3 regions of the Nocardioides eburneiflavus genome follow, and region 3 is predicted to be linked to each of the others. Evidence: riboswitches for the same ligand, from Rfam matches in the RefSeq annotation. Region 3 holds a riboswitch; each other region holds the start of a gene.
The links. Region 3 has a riboswitch for cyclic di-AMP ahead of EXE59_RS21165 (C40 family peptidase). Riboswitches for the same ligand answer to the same signal wherever they lie in the genome.
Positions count from the first base shown of each region.

Region 1: linked by a shared signal. The riboswitch ahead of EXE59_RS00035 (C40 family peptidase) and the one ahead of EXE59_RS21165 (C40 family peptidase) in region 3 are both predicted to bind cyclic di-AMP.
Region 2: linked by a shared signal. The riboswitch ahead of EXE59_RS23250 (C40 family peptidase) and the one ahead of EXE59_RS21165 (C40 family peptidase) in region 3 are both predicted to bind cyclic di-AMP.

Region 1 covers NZ_SRRO01000001.1:4,287-9,170, forward strand. Annotated here, with positions in the region: gene EXE59_RS00025 (TetR/AcrR family transcriptional regulator) at 111-767, shown strand; gene EXE59_RS00030 (DUF3048 domain-containing protein) at 751-1,773, opposite strand; gene EXE59_RS00035 (C40 family peptidase) at 1,901-2,458, opposite strand; cyclic di-AMP (ydaO/yuaA leader) riboswitch at 2,461-2,623, opposite strand; gene fabG (3-oxoacyl-ACP reductase FabG) at 2,771-3,538, opposite strand; gene EXE59_RS24280 (phosphatase PAP2 family protein) at 3,668-4,732, shown strand.
Region 2 covers NZ_SRRO01000001.1:4,934,792-4,939,675, forward strand. Annotated here, with positions in the region: gene EXE59_RS23235 (IS110 family RNA-guided transposase) at 1-180, opposite strand, end outside; gene EXE59_RS23240 (TetR/AcrR family transcriptional regulator) at 316-972, shown strand; gene EXE59_RS23245 (DUF3048 domain-containing protein) at 956-1,978, opposite strand; gene EXE59_RS23250 (C40 family peptidase) at 2,106-2,663, opposite strand; cyclic di-AMP (ydaO/yuaA leader) riboswitch at 2,666-2,828, opposite strand; gene fabG (3-oxoacyl-ACP reductase FabG) at 2,976-3,743, opposite strand; gene EXE59_RS23260 (phosphatase PAP2 family protein) at 3,873-4,884, shown strand, end outside.
Region 3 covers NZ_SRRO01000001.1:4,500,994-4,505,877, forward strand. Annotated here, with positions in the region: gene EXE59_RS21155 (Flp family type IVb pilin) at 4-162, shown strand; gene EXE59_RS21160 (M1 family metallopeptidase) at 242-1,438, opposite strand; gene EXE59_RS21165 (C40 family peptidase) at 1,497-2,417, opposite strand; cyclic di-AMP (ydaO/yuaA leader) riboswitch at 2,518-2,646, opposite strand; gene EXE59_RS21170 (hypothetical protein) at 2,930-4,270, shown strand; gene EXE59_RS25020 (NYN domain-containing protein) at 4,200-4,884, opposite strand, start outside.

The DNA.
Region 1 (4,884 bases), 4.5 Mb from region 3:
GGCCGAGCAGGCAGCCCCTGCTCGGTAACCCACGAATCTTGTGAGTGAGGCCCCGGCCCGCAACCCCATCACGCCGAAGGGGTCACGTCATACCGTCTAGGCTGCGGGCCATGAGGACCCGGCGTCAGCGCTTCTCCGACTCGACCAAGCGCGCGCTCGTCGACGTCGCCGAACGGCTCTTCACCGAGCACGGCTACTCCGCCACGTCGCTGGACGCCATCGTGGCGGGCGCCGACGTCACCAAGGGCGCGCTCTACCACCACTTCAGCGGCAAGCAGGCGATCTTCGAGGCCGCCTTCGAGCGGGTGGAGTCGCGGGCGACGGCCGGCATCGCGCAGGCGACGGAGGGCCACCAGGACCCCTGGCTCAAGGCCCAGGCCGGCCTGCGTGCCTTCCTCGACGCGGTGCAGGAGCCGGGCTACCGCCAGATCGTGATCTCCGACGGCCCCTCGGTGCTCGGCCACGAGCGCTACCGCGAGCAGGAGGAGCGCTCGACGTACGCCATCGTCGACGAGATCGTGCGTGCGGTCCTGACCGACACCGAGTGGGACCTCGACGACGCCATGCTCGACACCTTCACCCGGATCTTCTTCGGCGCCATGTCGGCCGCGGGCGGGTCCGTCGCGGTCAGCGAGGACGCCGCCACCGCGGCCTTGCGGGTCGAGGCCGCGATCGGGTTCATCATGGCCGGCCTCCAGCGACTGCTGGAGGACGGCACCGAGCCGCCCGACCCCGTTCGTAGGTCCGGGGCTACTTCGCGAACGTGACGTTGCCGTTGACCGCTGGCACGAGCTCCATCCACACGTGCCCGGCCGGGACCGTGAGCTCGCCGTCCTTGGTCGACAGCTCGATCGCGCCCTTCAGGCCGTCCTTGCTCCACGTGCCGCGGATGACGCGACCGCCGTGGAAGAGCAGCGCCGCGCCCTTGCCCTCGAGCTTGGTCTCGGGCACCGGGTAGCCGGCGGGGTCGCGGTAGCCGGCGTCGCCGACCTTGACCCGCAGCACGAGGATCGAGTCGGCGGGGAACTGGTCGCCCTGGGCGGCGTAGGAGTCGGTGTTGACGTAGCCGCCCTTCTGGAACTGCCAGCTGGTGGAGTGCGCTCCGAAGTCGGCCGTGAGGGTGCGGGCCTTGCCGCCCCTGGGCAGGTCGGCCGGCGTGCCCCACGGCAGGTAGGGGGGCGGCTCGTCCTCGGCCTTGAGCCGCTTGGCGATGTCGCCGAGGCGGGCGAAGAGGTTGTAAGGGGCCGAGCGCGTGGTCTCGCGGTAGACCCCGGCGTCGCCCTCGGTGATCCACGGGATGCCGGCGCCGTTGATGCGGTTGATCGTGACCGGGGCGGCACCGCTCGTCACGACGGTCGCGCCGTCGGGGACGATGCCGATGTCGCTGGCGCGCATCGAGCGCACCGGGCCGATGCTGGCCGGGACCTTGGAGTAGTAGAAGGCCGCCAGGCGGGTGTAGCCGCCCTCGACGAGCTCCTCGACGACGAGGTCGGCAGTGCCGAGCCCGACCTGCGGGGCGCTGGAGGACGTGTTGTCGACCTTGGTGACGATCACCGGGTGCTTGGGCGCCTTGCTCGTGCGCTCGAGGCCGGTGAGGGGCCAGTAGGTCGGCTCCGGCGGCTCGGAGGTCTCCGAGGCGGTGGGCTCCGACGGCTCGTCACCGGCCGGCGTCGCCTCGTCGTCCCCGCCGCTGCAGCCGGCGAGCACCAGCGACGCCGCCACGAGGACGGCGGCGACTGCCTTGTACGACGGGAGGTGGGGGCGGTGACGCACGGGGGGCTCCGTTCGAGCGGGGGATCTCTGCCTTGCAGTGTGGGGGCGCGCCTCCTCCGATCGGAGAAGGCGCGCCACAGGGTAGATCAGCCGGGACTGCCTACCAATCCGAGCCTGTCACGGGGATTCAGGCGCGACGCAGGGTGCCGCCGAACCACTGCGAGGTCCATGGCACGGCGACCCGGACCCGGTCGCCGGAGCCCGGCGCGTGCAGCATGACGGCGTGCCCGCGCGACCAGCGCAGGAAGATCGCGGCGTGGTAGACGCCGCCGCTGCCGTGGAAGAACATCAGGTCGCCGGCGCGCATGTCCTTCTTCGCGACGCGGCGGGCGTGACCGGCCTGGGCGCTCGACGTACGGGGCACGTCGAACCCGGCACGGGAGTACGCGTAGCGGATCAGCCCGGAGCAGTCGAAGCGGTGCGGCCCGGCAGCGCCGTAGCCGTACGCGTCGCCGCGCTGCCGCATCGCGACGTCGCGGGCGCCGAGGACGCGCTGTGCGACGCGGCGCTTGGCGCTGAGCCGGGTCTTCTGGGAGGTCGTGGTGGTGACCTGGTCGGTGTCGCCGGCTGCGGTGTCGGCGTCGCCGGCGGCGGTGGCGGGCAGGGCCGTCAGCGTCGAGGCGGTGACGCCGAGACCGGCGAGGGCGAGCGCGCAGGCTCGCGCCGTACGAGTGGTCGCAGGCATGGAGTGTTCCTTTCCCACGCCTGCGGGGTGAGCTGTCGGGTTGGGACTGGAAGGTGTCCCGCCGCGCACTCCGAGACGGGCGCGGCTTCACCCCGAGCCGACATGTGTCGGCGTGGAACCTGTGGGTCCCCCACTCCTGCCCTCGTGACTCGGGGGTACGTCCCGGTCGGGCAGGACTCGGCGTAGCCCGGGACGGATCGGTCTCCCGATCGCGATCCAACGTGGCAGGGGCCTCGCCCGGATGCAAAGCCGGCCACGGTCCCGAGCGTGGGACCGTGGCCGGGATCACGCAGATCCACGCTCGTCAGGGGCTCAGCCGAGCTTGCGGCCTCCGTCGACGTACAACGTCTGCCCGGTGATGAACGACGCCTCGTCGCTGCACAGGAACGCCGCGGCCGCGGCGATGTCCTCGGGCTGGCCGACGCGGCGGACGGGGGTGGCCTCGGCGTTGAGACGCTGGAGCTCCTCGGGCTCGAGCTTGAGCCGGCGCGCGGTGGCGTCGGTCATCTCGGTGACGATGAAGCCGGGCGCGATGGCGTTGGCGGTGATGCCGAAGGGGCCGAGCTCGATGCCCAGGGTGCGGGTGAGGCCCTGGATGCCCATCTTGGCCGCGGAGTAGTTGGCCTGGCCGCGGTTGCCGAGGGCGGAGACGCTGGAGAGGTTGAGGATCTTGCCGTACTTCTGCTCCACGAAGCGCGACTGCGCGGCCTTGGTCATGTTGAAGACGCCCTTGAGGTGGACGCCCATGACCACGTCCCAGTCCTCCTCGGTCATCTTGAAGAGCAGGTTGTCGCGGGTGACGCCGGCGTTGTTGACCAGCACGTGGATACCGCCGAGCTCGTCGACGACGCGCTGGACGGCGGCCTCGGCGGCGGCGGAGTCCACGACGTCGCAGCCGACGCCGATGGCACGCGCCCCGTCGGTGAGCTCGAGGCGGGCGGCCGCCTCCTGCGCGGCGGCCTCGTCGAGGTCGAGGATCGCGACGGACGCGCCCTCGCTGGCCAGGCGCTGGGCGATGCCGAAGCCGATGCCTCGTGCTGCTCCGGTGATGACGGCGACGCGACGGTCGTAGCGACCCATGTGAACGGCTCCTCGGGCTGGGTGACTGGGGCTCGGGTGACGGGCTGTCCCGGGAGGATCTCATGAGAGTTGTGGAGATCCGGCACAGGGACGCGACGTACGGGCCGAGGTGTGACTAGCGTGGCGCGCATGGGTCGGGGGGACTTCCGAGGCGCAGCCGCAGTGGCGGCCGCGATGGCCGTGGCGACGCTGGTGGTCGCCGCGGCGTACGACCTGCCCGTGCGGGACCCCGACGGGGTCTCGGTCCCGACGTGGGTGCGGCTGCCGCTCATCGTGCTGGCCGCCGTGCTGCTGGACGTCGTCGCGCGGTGGGTGCTGGCGCTGCGGGGTCGCGAGGGTCCGGTCACCGTGTCGGACGCGAGGTCGGTGCTGCGGTCGGTGGTGGTCGCACGCTGGGACCTGGCCCAGGTCCGTTTCACCCTGAGCGGCCTGCTGGCGTGGTACGTCGCCTACGTCGCATTCCGCAACCTCAAGGGCTACCTGCCGTTCGTCAACGAGCGCCTGTGGGACACCGAGCTCGCGCGGCTGGACCGTGTCCTGTGGCTGGGCCACGACCCCGCCGCCGTGCTGCACGAGGTGCTGGGCACGGGCTGGGCGGCCTGGCTGATGTCGGGCGTCTACGTGCTGTGGATCGGACTCGTGCCGGCGGCCCTCGCCGTCGCGCTGGTGTGGACGCGGCGCTCGCTCGCCGGCGAGCTCTACGTCACCGCCATCTCCTTCAACTGGCTGCTCGGGGTGGCGGTCTACTACCTGGTGCCGTCGCTCGGCCCGGTCTACTCCCGTCCGCAGGGGTTCGCCGACCTCTCCCCCACCTTCAACACCCGGGTGCAGGAGTGGCTGCTGCAGGACCGCGTCGACGTCCTCGCCGGCGCGTGGGACACCAGGGCCGTCCAGACCGTGGCCGCCTTCGCCTCGCTGCACGTGGCCATCACGGTGACCACCTGCCTGGTCGCGGAGGTGCTGCGGCTGCCGTCGTGGGTGCGCGTCACGTGCTGGACCTTCGCCGTGCTCACGTCGGTGTCGACGGTCTACCTGGGTTGGCACTTCTTCGTCGACGTCCTGGGCGGAGCGGTCGTCGGGGACGTCGCGCTCGTGCTCGCCGCCACGGCGACCGGTCACCCCTTGCGGCGCGAGCGCGTACGCCCGCGTGACGTCGTCGCGGACGTGGACCGCGAGCAGGCCGGGCGGGCCTAGCTGAGGGCCGGCCCTCGGGCCGGCCGTCGGGCCGGCCGTCGAGTGCCGCGCGGAGACGGGCGGCGTACGTCTCGGGCTCGCCTGCGGCGTACTTCGTGCGGGGCCAGAAGAAGCCGCGCAGGCCGTCGCCCTTGGTGCGCGGCACGACGTGC
Region 2 (4,884 bases), 430 kb from region 3:
CGGCCCGGCCTCGTAGGCCACCGCCACCGATCCCGGCAAGCCGACCAGCCACGACTCGACATGCTCATAGGACGGGGTCAGCTTCGTCTGGAACAGCTCGCCCGTGACGCCATCGATCGCCGCTGCTGCGACAGATCGGGCGTGCACGTCGAGCCCAACACTCGTACGCTCGGTAAACACCGGGGCCTCCCACAATTGTCGGATAGGCCGAGCAGGCAGCCCCTGCTCGGTAACCCACGAATCTTGTGAGTGAGGCCCCGGCCCGCAACCCCATCACGCCGAAGGGGTCACGTCATACCGTCTAGGCTGCGGGCCATGAGGACCCGGCGTCAGCGCTTCTCCGACTCGACCAAGCGCGCGCTCGTCGACGTCGCCGAACGGCTCTTCACCGAGCACGGCTACTCCGCCACGTCGCTGGACGCCATCGTGGCGGGCGCCGACGTCACCAAGGGCGCGCTCTACCACCACTTCAGCGGCAAGCAGGCGATCTTCGAGGCCGCCTTCGAGCGGGTGGAGTCGCGGGCGACGGCCGGCATCGCGCAGGCGACGGAGGGCCACCAGGACCCCTGGCTCAAGGCCCAGGCCGGCCTGCGTGCCTTCCTCGACGCGGTGCAGGAGCCGGGCTACCGCCAGATCGTGATCTCCGACGGCCCCTCGGTGCTCGGCCACGAGCGCTACCGCGAGCAGGAGGAGCGCTCGACGTACGCCATCGTCGACGAGATCGTGCGTGCGGTCCTGACCGACACCGAGTGGGACCTCGACGACGCCATGCTCGACACCTTCACCCGGATCTTCTTCGGCGCCATGTCGGCCGCGGGCGGGTCCGTCGCGGTCAGCGAGGACGCCGCCACCGCGGCCTTGCGGGTCGAGGCCGCGATCGGGTTCATCATGGCCGGCCTCCAGCGACTGCTGGAGGACGGCACCGAGCCGCCCGACCCCGTTCGTAGGTCCGGGGCTACTTCGCGAACGTGACGTTGCCGTTGACCGCTGGCACGAGCTCCATCCACACGTGCCCGGCCGGGACCGTGAGCTCGCCGTCCTTGGTCGACAGCTCGATCGCGCCCTTCAGGCCGTCCTTGCTCCACGTGCCGCGGATGACGCGACCGCCGTGGAAGAGCAGCGCCGCGCCCTTGCCCTCGAGCTTGGTCTCGGGCACCGGGTAGCCGGCGGGGTCGCGGTAGCCGGCGTCGCCGACCTTGACCCGCAGCACGAGGATCGAGTCGGCGGGGAACTGGTCGCCCTGGGCGGCGTAGGAGTCGGTGTTGACGTAGCCGCCCTTCTGGAACTGCCAGCTGGTGGAGTGCGCTCCGAAGTCGGCCGTGAGGGTGCGGGCCTTGCCGCCCCTGGGCAGGTCGGCCGGCGTGCCCCACGGCAGGTAGGGGGGCGGCTCGTCCTCGGCCTTGAGCCGCTTGGCGATGTCGCCGAGGCGGGCGAAGAGGTTGTAAGGGGCCGAGCGCGTGGTCTCGCGGTAGACCCCGGCGTCGCCCTCGGTGATCCACGGGATGCCGGCGCCGTTGATGCGGTTGATCGTGACCGGGGCGGCACCGCTCGTCACGACGGTCGCGCCGTCGGGGACGATGCCGATGTCGCTGGCGCGCATCGAGCGCACCGGGCCGATGCTGGCCGGGACCTTGGAGTAGTAGAAGGCCGCCAGGCGGGTGTAGCCGCCCTCGACGAGCTCCTCGACGACGAGGTCGGCAGTGCCGAGCCCGACCTGCGGGGCGCTGGAGGACGTGTTGTCGACCTTGGTGACGATCACCGGGTGCTTGGGCGCCTTGCTCGTGCGCTCGAGGCCGGTGAGGGGCCAGTAGGTCGGCTCCGGCGGCTCGGAGGTCTCCGAGGCGGTGGGCTCCGACGGCTCGTCACCGGCCGGCGTCGCCTCGTCGTCCCCGCCGCTGCAGCCGGCGAGCACCAGCGACGCCGCCACGAGGACGGCGGCGACTGCCTTGTACGACGGGAGGTGGGGGCGGTGACGCACGGGGGGCTCCGTTCGAGCGGGGGATCTCTGCCTTGCAGTGTGGGGGCGCGCCTCCTCCGATCGGAGAAGGCGCGCCACAGGGTAGATCAGCCGGGACTGCCTACCAATCCGAGCCTGTCACGGGGATTCAGGCGCGACGCAGGGTGCCGCCGAACCACTGCGAGGTCCATGGCACGGCGACCCGGACCCGGTCGCCGGAGCCCGGCGCGTGCAGCATGACGGCGTGCCCGCGCGACCAGCGCAGGAAGATCGCGGCGTGGTAGACGCCGCCGCTGCCGTGGAAGAACATCAGGTCGCCGGCGCGCATGTCCTTCTTCGCGACGCGGCGGGCGTGACCGGCCTGGGCGCTCGACGTACGGGGCACGTCGAACCCGGCACGGGAGTACGCGTAGCGGATCAGCCCGGAGCAGTCGAAGCGGTGCGGCCCGGCAGCGCCGTAGCCGTACGCGTCGCCGCGCTGCCGCATCGCGACGTCGCGGGCGCCGAGGACGCGCTGTGCGACGCGGCGCTTGGCGCTGAGCCGGGTCTTCTGGGAGGTCGTGGTGGTGACCTGGTCGGTGTCGCCGGCTGCGGTGTCGGCGTCGCCGGCGGCGGTGGCGGGCAGGGCCGTCAGCGTCGAGGCGGTGACGCCGAGACCGGCGAGGGCGAGCGCGCAGGCTCGCGCCGTACGAGTGGTCGCAGGCATGGAGTGTTCCTTTCCCACGCCTGCGGGGTGAGCTGTCGGGTTGGGACTGGAAGGTGTCCCGCCGCGCACTCCGAGACGGGCGCGGCTTCACCCCGAGCCGACATGTGTCGGCGTGGAACCTGTGGGTCCCCCACTCCTGCCCTCGTGACTCGGGGGTACGTCCCGGTCGGGCAGGACTCGGCGTAGCCCGGGACGGATCGGTCTCCCGATCGCGATCCAACGTGGCAGGGGCCTCGCCCGGATGCAAAGCCGGCCACGGTCCCGAGCGTGGGACCGTGGCCGGGATCACGCAGATCCACGCTCGTCAGGGGCTCAGCCGAGCTTGCGGCCTCCGTCGACGTACAACGTCTGCCCGGTGATGAACGACGCCTCGTCGCTGCACAGGAACGCCGCGGCCGCGGCGATGTCCTCGGGCTGGCCGACGCGGCGGACGGGGGTGGCCTCGGCGTTGAGACGCTGGAGCTCCTCGGGCTCGAGCTTGAGCCGGCGCGCGGTGGCGTCGGTCATCTCGGTGACGATGAAGCCGGGCGCGATGGCGTTGGCGGTGATGCCGAAGGGGCCGAGCTCGATGCCCAGGGTGCGGGTGAGGCCCTGGATGCCCATCTTGGCCGCGGAGTAGTTGGCCTGGCCGCGGTTGCCGAGGGCGGAGACGCTGGAGAGGTTGAGGATCTTGCCGTACTTCTGCTCCACGAAGCGCGACTGCGCGGCCTTGGTCATGTTGAAGACGCCCTTGAGGTGGACGCCCATGACCACGTCCCAGTCCTCCTCGGTCATCTTGAAGAGCAGGTTGTCGCGGGTGACGCCGGCGTTGTTGACCAGCACGTGGATACCGCCGAGCTCGTCGACGACGCGCTGGACGGCGGCCTCGGCGGCGGCGGAGTCCACGACGTCGCAGCCGACGCCGATGGCACGCGCCCCGTCGGTGAGCTCGAGGCGGGCGGCCGCCTCCTGCGCGGCGGCCTCGTCGAGGTCGAGGATCGCGACGGACGCGCCCTCGCTGGCCAGGCGCTGGGCGATGCCGAAGCCGATGCCTCGTGCTGCTCCGGTGATGACGGCGACGCGACGGTCGTAGCGACCCATGTGAACGGCTCCTCGGGCTGGGTGACTGGGGCTCGGGTGACGGGCTGTCCCGGGAGGATCTCATGAGAGTTGTGGAGATCCGGCACAGGGACGCGACGTACGGGCCGAGGTGTGACTAGCGTGGCGCGCATGGGTCGGGGGGACTTCCGAGGCGCAGCCGCAGTGGCGGCCGCGATGGCCGTGGCGACGCTGGTGGTCGCCGCGGCGTACGACCTGCCCGTGCGGGACCCCGACGGGGTCTCGGTCCCGACGTGGGTGCGGCTGCCGCTCATCGTGCTGGCCGCCGTGCTGCTGGACGTCGTCGCGCGGTGGGTGCTGGCGCTGCGGGGTCGCGAGGGTCCGGTCACCGTGTCGGACGCGAGGTCGGTGCTGCGGTCGGTGGTGGTCGCACGCTGGGACCTGGCCCAGGTCCGTTTCACCCTGAGCGGCCTGCTGGCGTGGTACGTCGCCTACGTCGCATTCCGCAACCTCAAGGGCTACCTGCCGTTCGTCAACGAGCGCCTGTGGGACACCGAGCTCGCGCGGCTGGACCGTGTCCTGTGGCTGGGCCACGACCCCGCCGCCGTGCTGCACGAGGTGCTGGGCACGGGCTGGGCGGCCTGGCTGATGTCGGGCGTCTACGTGCTGTGGATCGGACTCGTGCCGGCGGCCCTCGCCGTCGCGCTGGTGTGGACGCGGCGCTCGCTCGCCGGCGAGCTCTACGTCACCGCCATCTCCTTCAACTGGCTGCTCGGGGTGGCGGTCTACTACCTGGTGCCGTCGCTCGGCCCGGTCTACTCCCGTCCGCAGGGGTTCGCCGACCTCTCCCCCACCTTCAACACCCGGGTGCAGGAGTGGCTGCTGCAGGACCGCGTCGACGTCCTCGCCGGCGCGTGGGACACCAGGGCCGTCCAGACCGTGGCCGCCTTCGCCTCGCTGCACGTGGCCATCACGGTGACCACCTGCCTGGTCGCGGAGGTGCTGCGGCTGCCGTCGTGGGTGCGCGTCACGTGCTGGACCTTCGCCGTGCTCACGTCGGTGTCGACGGTCTACCTGGGTTGGCACTTCTTCGTCGACGTCCTGGGCGGAGCGGTCGTCGGGGACGTCGCGCTCGTGCTCGCCGCCACGGCGACCGGTCACCCCTTGCGGCGCGAGCGCGTAC
Region 3 (4,884 bases):
GCCGTGAAGCACGAAAGAGAAGTCACGGACGAGCAGGGCGCCACCGCCGTCGAGTACGGCTTGATGGTCGCCCTGATCGCCGCCATCATCATGGGCTCGGTAGCCCTGCTCGGCGAGGCTGTCTTCGGTATCTTCCAGGGCACGCTCAGCTGGCCGTGGTGACACTCGCGCTGAGCTGCGCCACAACCTTGCTGTCACTCAGAAGGCGACCGGATTCCCCGGTCGCCTTCTTTGTCGTGCCTCACCTCCGGGCCACCATCCGGCGCAACTCAGCTCGCCACGTGGCGGTCAGGTCGTCCGGGGCCAGTCCGGCCCGGTCCAGCACCCGGTTGAGGACCGCGCCTCGCGTGACGGCCTCGTACACCTCCACCAGGCCCCGCTCCCCCAGCCGCTCGGCGATGATCCGACACGCCAGCCACGCCTCCTCGTACCGCGCCTGCAGGTCCTGGGCCCGCGTGTCGAAGTCCGCGGCCGTGGGCAGCGTCTCCGGCACCCCGTCGCGCCGCGCCGCCTCGATGGCCCGGCCCAGCGTGACCCGGTCGGGCAGCCGCGTGTCACGCAGCGCGACGTAGTCGGCGAAGCCCTCGAGCAGCCACGGCTCGACCGGCCGGCGGACCGCGTCCGTGGCGACGTGGACCAGCTCGTGGCTCGTCACGACCTGGGCGCCGGCGCGGCGCAGGCCGTCGGTGACCTCGGGGTTCACGAACACGTGGACCGGCGCGTCTTCACCCGTGTCAGTGCCCACGCCGGCCGTGACGGCAGCGATCCCGGCGTACGTCCCCGGTGCGACGCCCAGGGTCTCGTCGAGGTCGGCGGCGCTCGCGGGCACCTCCACGACGACCGGCCCGGTCCACTCCGGCAGGACCTTCCGCACGACTGGGATCCCCCGGGCCACCCGCTGCGCGACCTCGTCGGCCTCGCGCTGCTCGCCGTCGACGAGCACGAGGTGGTCCTCCGTACGAGCGACGGCCAGCTCTCCCCGCAGCCAGAGCGGCACGCGGCCCTCCGCCGCGGAGGGCGCGCCGAACCCGGAGATGGCCAGCTCGTCGCCTTGTCCGTGGGCGAACCGGACGACGACGTCCGCACTCGCCGGGGCGTCGTCGAAGCCCCGGAACCTCCACGTCATCTCGACCACGCCGGACCAGTCGCCGTCGGCACTCACGGTGCCGACCTGGTCGACGTACCGGGCGCTGACGTCCCGCAGGTCGAGCGACTGCGCGTTGGCGGCGATCCCGGACAGCTGCTCCTGCACCTCGGCCAGTGCGTCCGGCGCCAGGGCGGCGAGGGCCTCCCCGTCGCGTTCGTCCACCCCGGCGACGAACGAGGCCAGGGCCGCCGCTGCCTCGGCGGGGCTCGCCCGCGGCGCCTCGACCGGGCGCGGCGGCTCGACCGGTTCCGAGCCGTCGCGCGTCAGGACCACGACCAGCGCGACGACCACGAACAGCGAAAGGCCGGCCGCCCACAGGAGTGGACGACCGGCCTTCGAGGTCTGCTGGTCAGCCAGGGCGGACCGCGCCGACGTAGGGCATCGAGTAGAGGCCCGACACGGCGACCCCGGTGCCCGGGTTGGCCGCGTGGACGATCATGCCGTTGCCGATGTAGATGCCGACGTGGCTGATCGGGCTGTAGTAGAACACCAGGTCGCCCGGCTGCAGGTCGCTCGCGGCGATGCGCGGACCGGAGCCGAACTGGGCGCTCGAGGAGTGGGGCAGGGACACGCCGGCCTGGGCCCAGGCGCGCATGGTGAGTCCACTGCAGTCGAAGGCGTTCTCGCCCATCGCGCCGTAGACGTAGGCGTCGCCGACCTGGGCCATGGCGTACTGCACCGCGGCAGCGGCCCGGCCGGTGGCGGGCACGGAGCTGGGCAGGCGCGTCGTGCTGCCGCGCGAGGCGAGCAGGCGCTCGCGCTCCTCGGCCTCGAGGTCGGCGAGCAGGTCCTTGGCCTCGGCGAGCTTGTCGTCGACCGTGTCCTTCTCGGCGCTCAGCTGCTCGGTGAGCTGGGCGATCTCCCGGGTGCGGTCGTCGGTGGCCTCGCGCCGGATCTCGAGTGCCTCGAGCTCGGTGTCGTAGTCGGAGAGCAGGGAGGACTGCAGGTCGTTGAAGGACGACATGGTCGACAGGGAGTCCAGGAACGAGCCCGGGTCATCGGAGACGACGATCTGGCCGACGGTCGAGATGCCCTCGCCCTCGAGCTGGCGGACGACGGCGTCGGAGACCTGCTCGCGGACGGCGTCGAGGCGCTCGTCCTGACGTGCCTGGTCGGCCTTCAGGCCGCTGAGGTCGCGACGGAGGTCGGCGAGGTCGAGCTTGGCGTCGTGCAGTCGCTCCTGGGCGGCCTCCGCCTCGTGGTAGAGGCGGTCGACACGGGCCTTGACGTCCTTGATGTCGGGGTCGGCCTGCGCAGGGGTCGCGGGCACGAAGGCAATGGCAGCGATCGCGGAGAGACCAAGTACGGTCGCGCCAGCTCGCTTGCGGGTGTGAGCCACGAGCGGGGGAACTCCTCGGGGTGTCGTACGCCTACCAGGTGAGCTGACGGGTTCGGCACGACCGGCCTACCCCTGCTCCACGCACCGCTCGCGCAGTGCGTCTCACAGGGGATTCACCCCAGGGGGAAGAGTGGTTCCCCGGCTCGCGGACCACGGGTGGTGCAGGGGACGTGGTCCACGACTCGGCGCGACGCCCGCGCGGGCCGGGTGACCCACTGCCACGGACGTCAGCCCACACCTTAGACCGCCCACCGCCGCCTCGCCAATCTTCGCCACGCCGCCGTGAGCGGAGCGGGACACGTCCTGCTCCTCCGTCGCCCGGGACGACGGATGGCCGACAAACGCCTGCGGGCCGGCGACAGCAGCGATACGGTTCCCCACTACCGACCGTTGCCGGGCCACGAACTCGCCCCGAGCCACCCACCCCGGAGGGCACGATCCAGATGGCCCCCTCGATGCGTTGGTTCGCCAGGACCTTCGGCCTCGCCGCGGTGGCGCACCTGGTGGGCAATCCGGCGGGATGGCGGAGCGACCACTTCGGCGGGTCGCCAGCACTGGTTGCGGTGTCCGCGACACTCGGGGCCGCCGCCATCGTGCTCCTCGTGCGTCCGAGCCGGCTGGCGCTGGCGACGACTGCGGTGCTGGCACTCGCCTCGCTCTGGCTCGAGCTGCCCGTGACGGGCAACCACTGGCTGCTGGTCGGGTTCGTCGCCGCGGCCACGCTGCTGTCACTCGCCACCCGCGACCCCTGGGCGTGGCTCTCGGTGACCGGACGCTGGATACTGCTCGGGTTCTACTGCTTCGCGGCGTTCGCGAAGCTGAACTCGGGTTTTCTCGACCCTGAGGTCTCGTGCGGGATCTTCTATGCCCACCAGTCGCTGGCCTCCTTCGGCCTCCCGACCTTCGACAGGTCCGGCGTTCTCGGCACGGCAGCGATCGCGGTCCCGGTCCTGACCGAGCTCTCGGTCCCGATCCTCCTCGCCTCCAGCCGCACCCGGCGCGCCGGAGTGCTCCTCGCGCTGGTGTTCCACACCGTCATCTCGCTGGACTTCGCCCAGCACTTCTACGACTTCACGGCCGCACTGGTGGTGCTGCTGTGCCTGTTCCTCCCGGAGGCCACGCTCGAGCGGCTGGAGAGCACCATCCAGCAGTCGCCGCGGGTCCAGGTCGTCGTCACCACGGTTGCAACGATCCTGGTGGCGGCATCGCTCCTACCGCCTGCACCCACCACCATCGCGACCATCAAGCTGATCGGTTTCGGCGCCTGGGTGCCGGTGGGCGCATGGATCATCTGGCGGGTGGCGCGCGAGGGAGTCGGTCCGGCCCCCGTGCCCATGCGCCTTCCGAGTGCAAGCGCATGGATCGTCGTCCTACTGGTCGTCGCGAACGGGCTGACGCCCTACCTCGAGCTCAAGACCGCGCTCGGCTTCAACATGTACGCGAACCTCGTCACGGTTTCCGGCGAGACCAATCACCTGGTGGTCCCGAGGACGCTTCACCTGAGGAACGTCCAGGACGACCTGCTGCGGGTCGTCGAGTCAGAAGCCGATGAGCTCGACGTGTATGCGCAGAGTGGTTACCTCGTCCCCGAGCGCAACCTCCAGGACTACCTCGCCCGGCAGCCCGGCGTGACGGTCGTCGTCGCGGACGCGAGTGGCGAGCGAACGCTCGACGGCGACGACGCTGTGCGTCTGCCGTTGCTGGTCAGGAAGTTCATGACCTTCCGCTCGGTCGACAGCCAGGATCCGCCACGCTGCCAGTCAGCCTGGTTCCCCGCCTACTGAAGAAGGCAGCACTCACGCCGACTCGATCACCGGCCCCGCCACGGGTTCCACCATCCTCAGCGGCGGCACGAGGCCACCAGTGGCCAGCGCGTCCAGCGCGGCCAGCTCGTCGTCGTCGATGGTCAGCTCGGGCGGTGGGCCGAGGAGCACCGTCACCACGCAGTCGTGGCAGTGCAGCCCGCGCACCACGCAGGTGTCGCAGTCGATCCGTGTCGTCATGTCCTGAACGGTGGCAGGGCCCACCGACAGCGCCCCCTCGGCGTGTCGCGCGCCGGCGTGTCGGGCTACGCGCCGATGACGCCGAGCAGCGCCGCGGTCGGCACCGACCGTGCCCCGGCCCGCGCCGCGTCGCGCGCCACGGCCCGGTCGTCGCTGACCACCACGACCACCCTCCCCGCGGCTCCGCCGCGACGAGCTGGCGGATCACGTCGTCCGCGATCACGCCCTCGGGACTGAACACCACCCGCACGCCGCGCGGTGCCGGCATCGCCGTGCGCACGGAGGACTCGGCCGCGTCGAAGACGACCGTCGTCTCCGCACCGGAGCGAGCCACCAACGGGCCGAGCGCCGAGACCAGCCGGCTCCGCTGGGCCTCGAGGCTGGCGGTGGGCCAC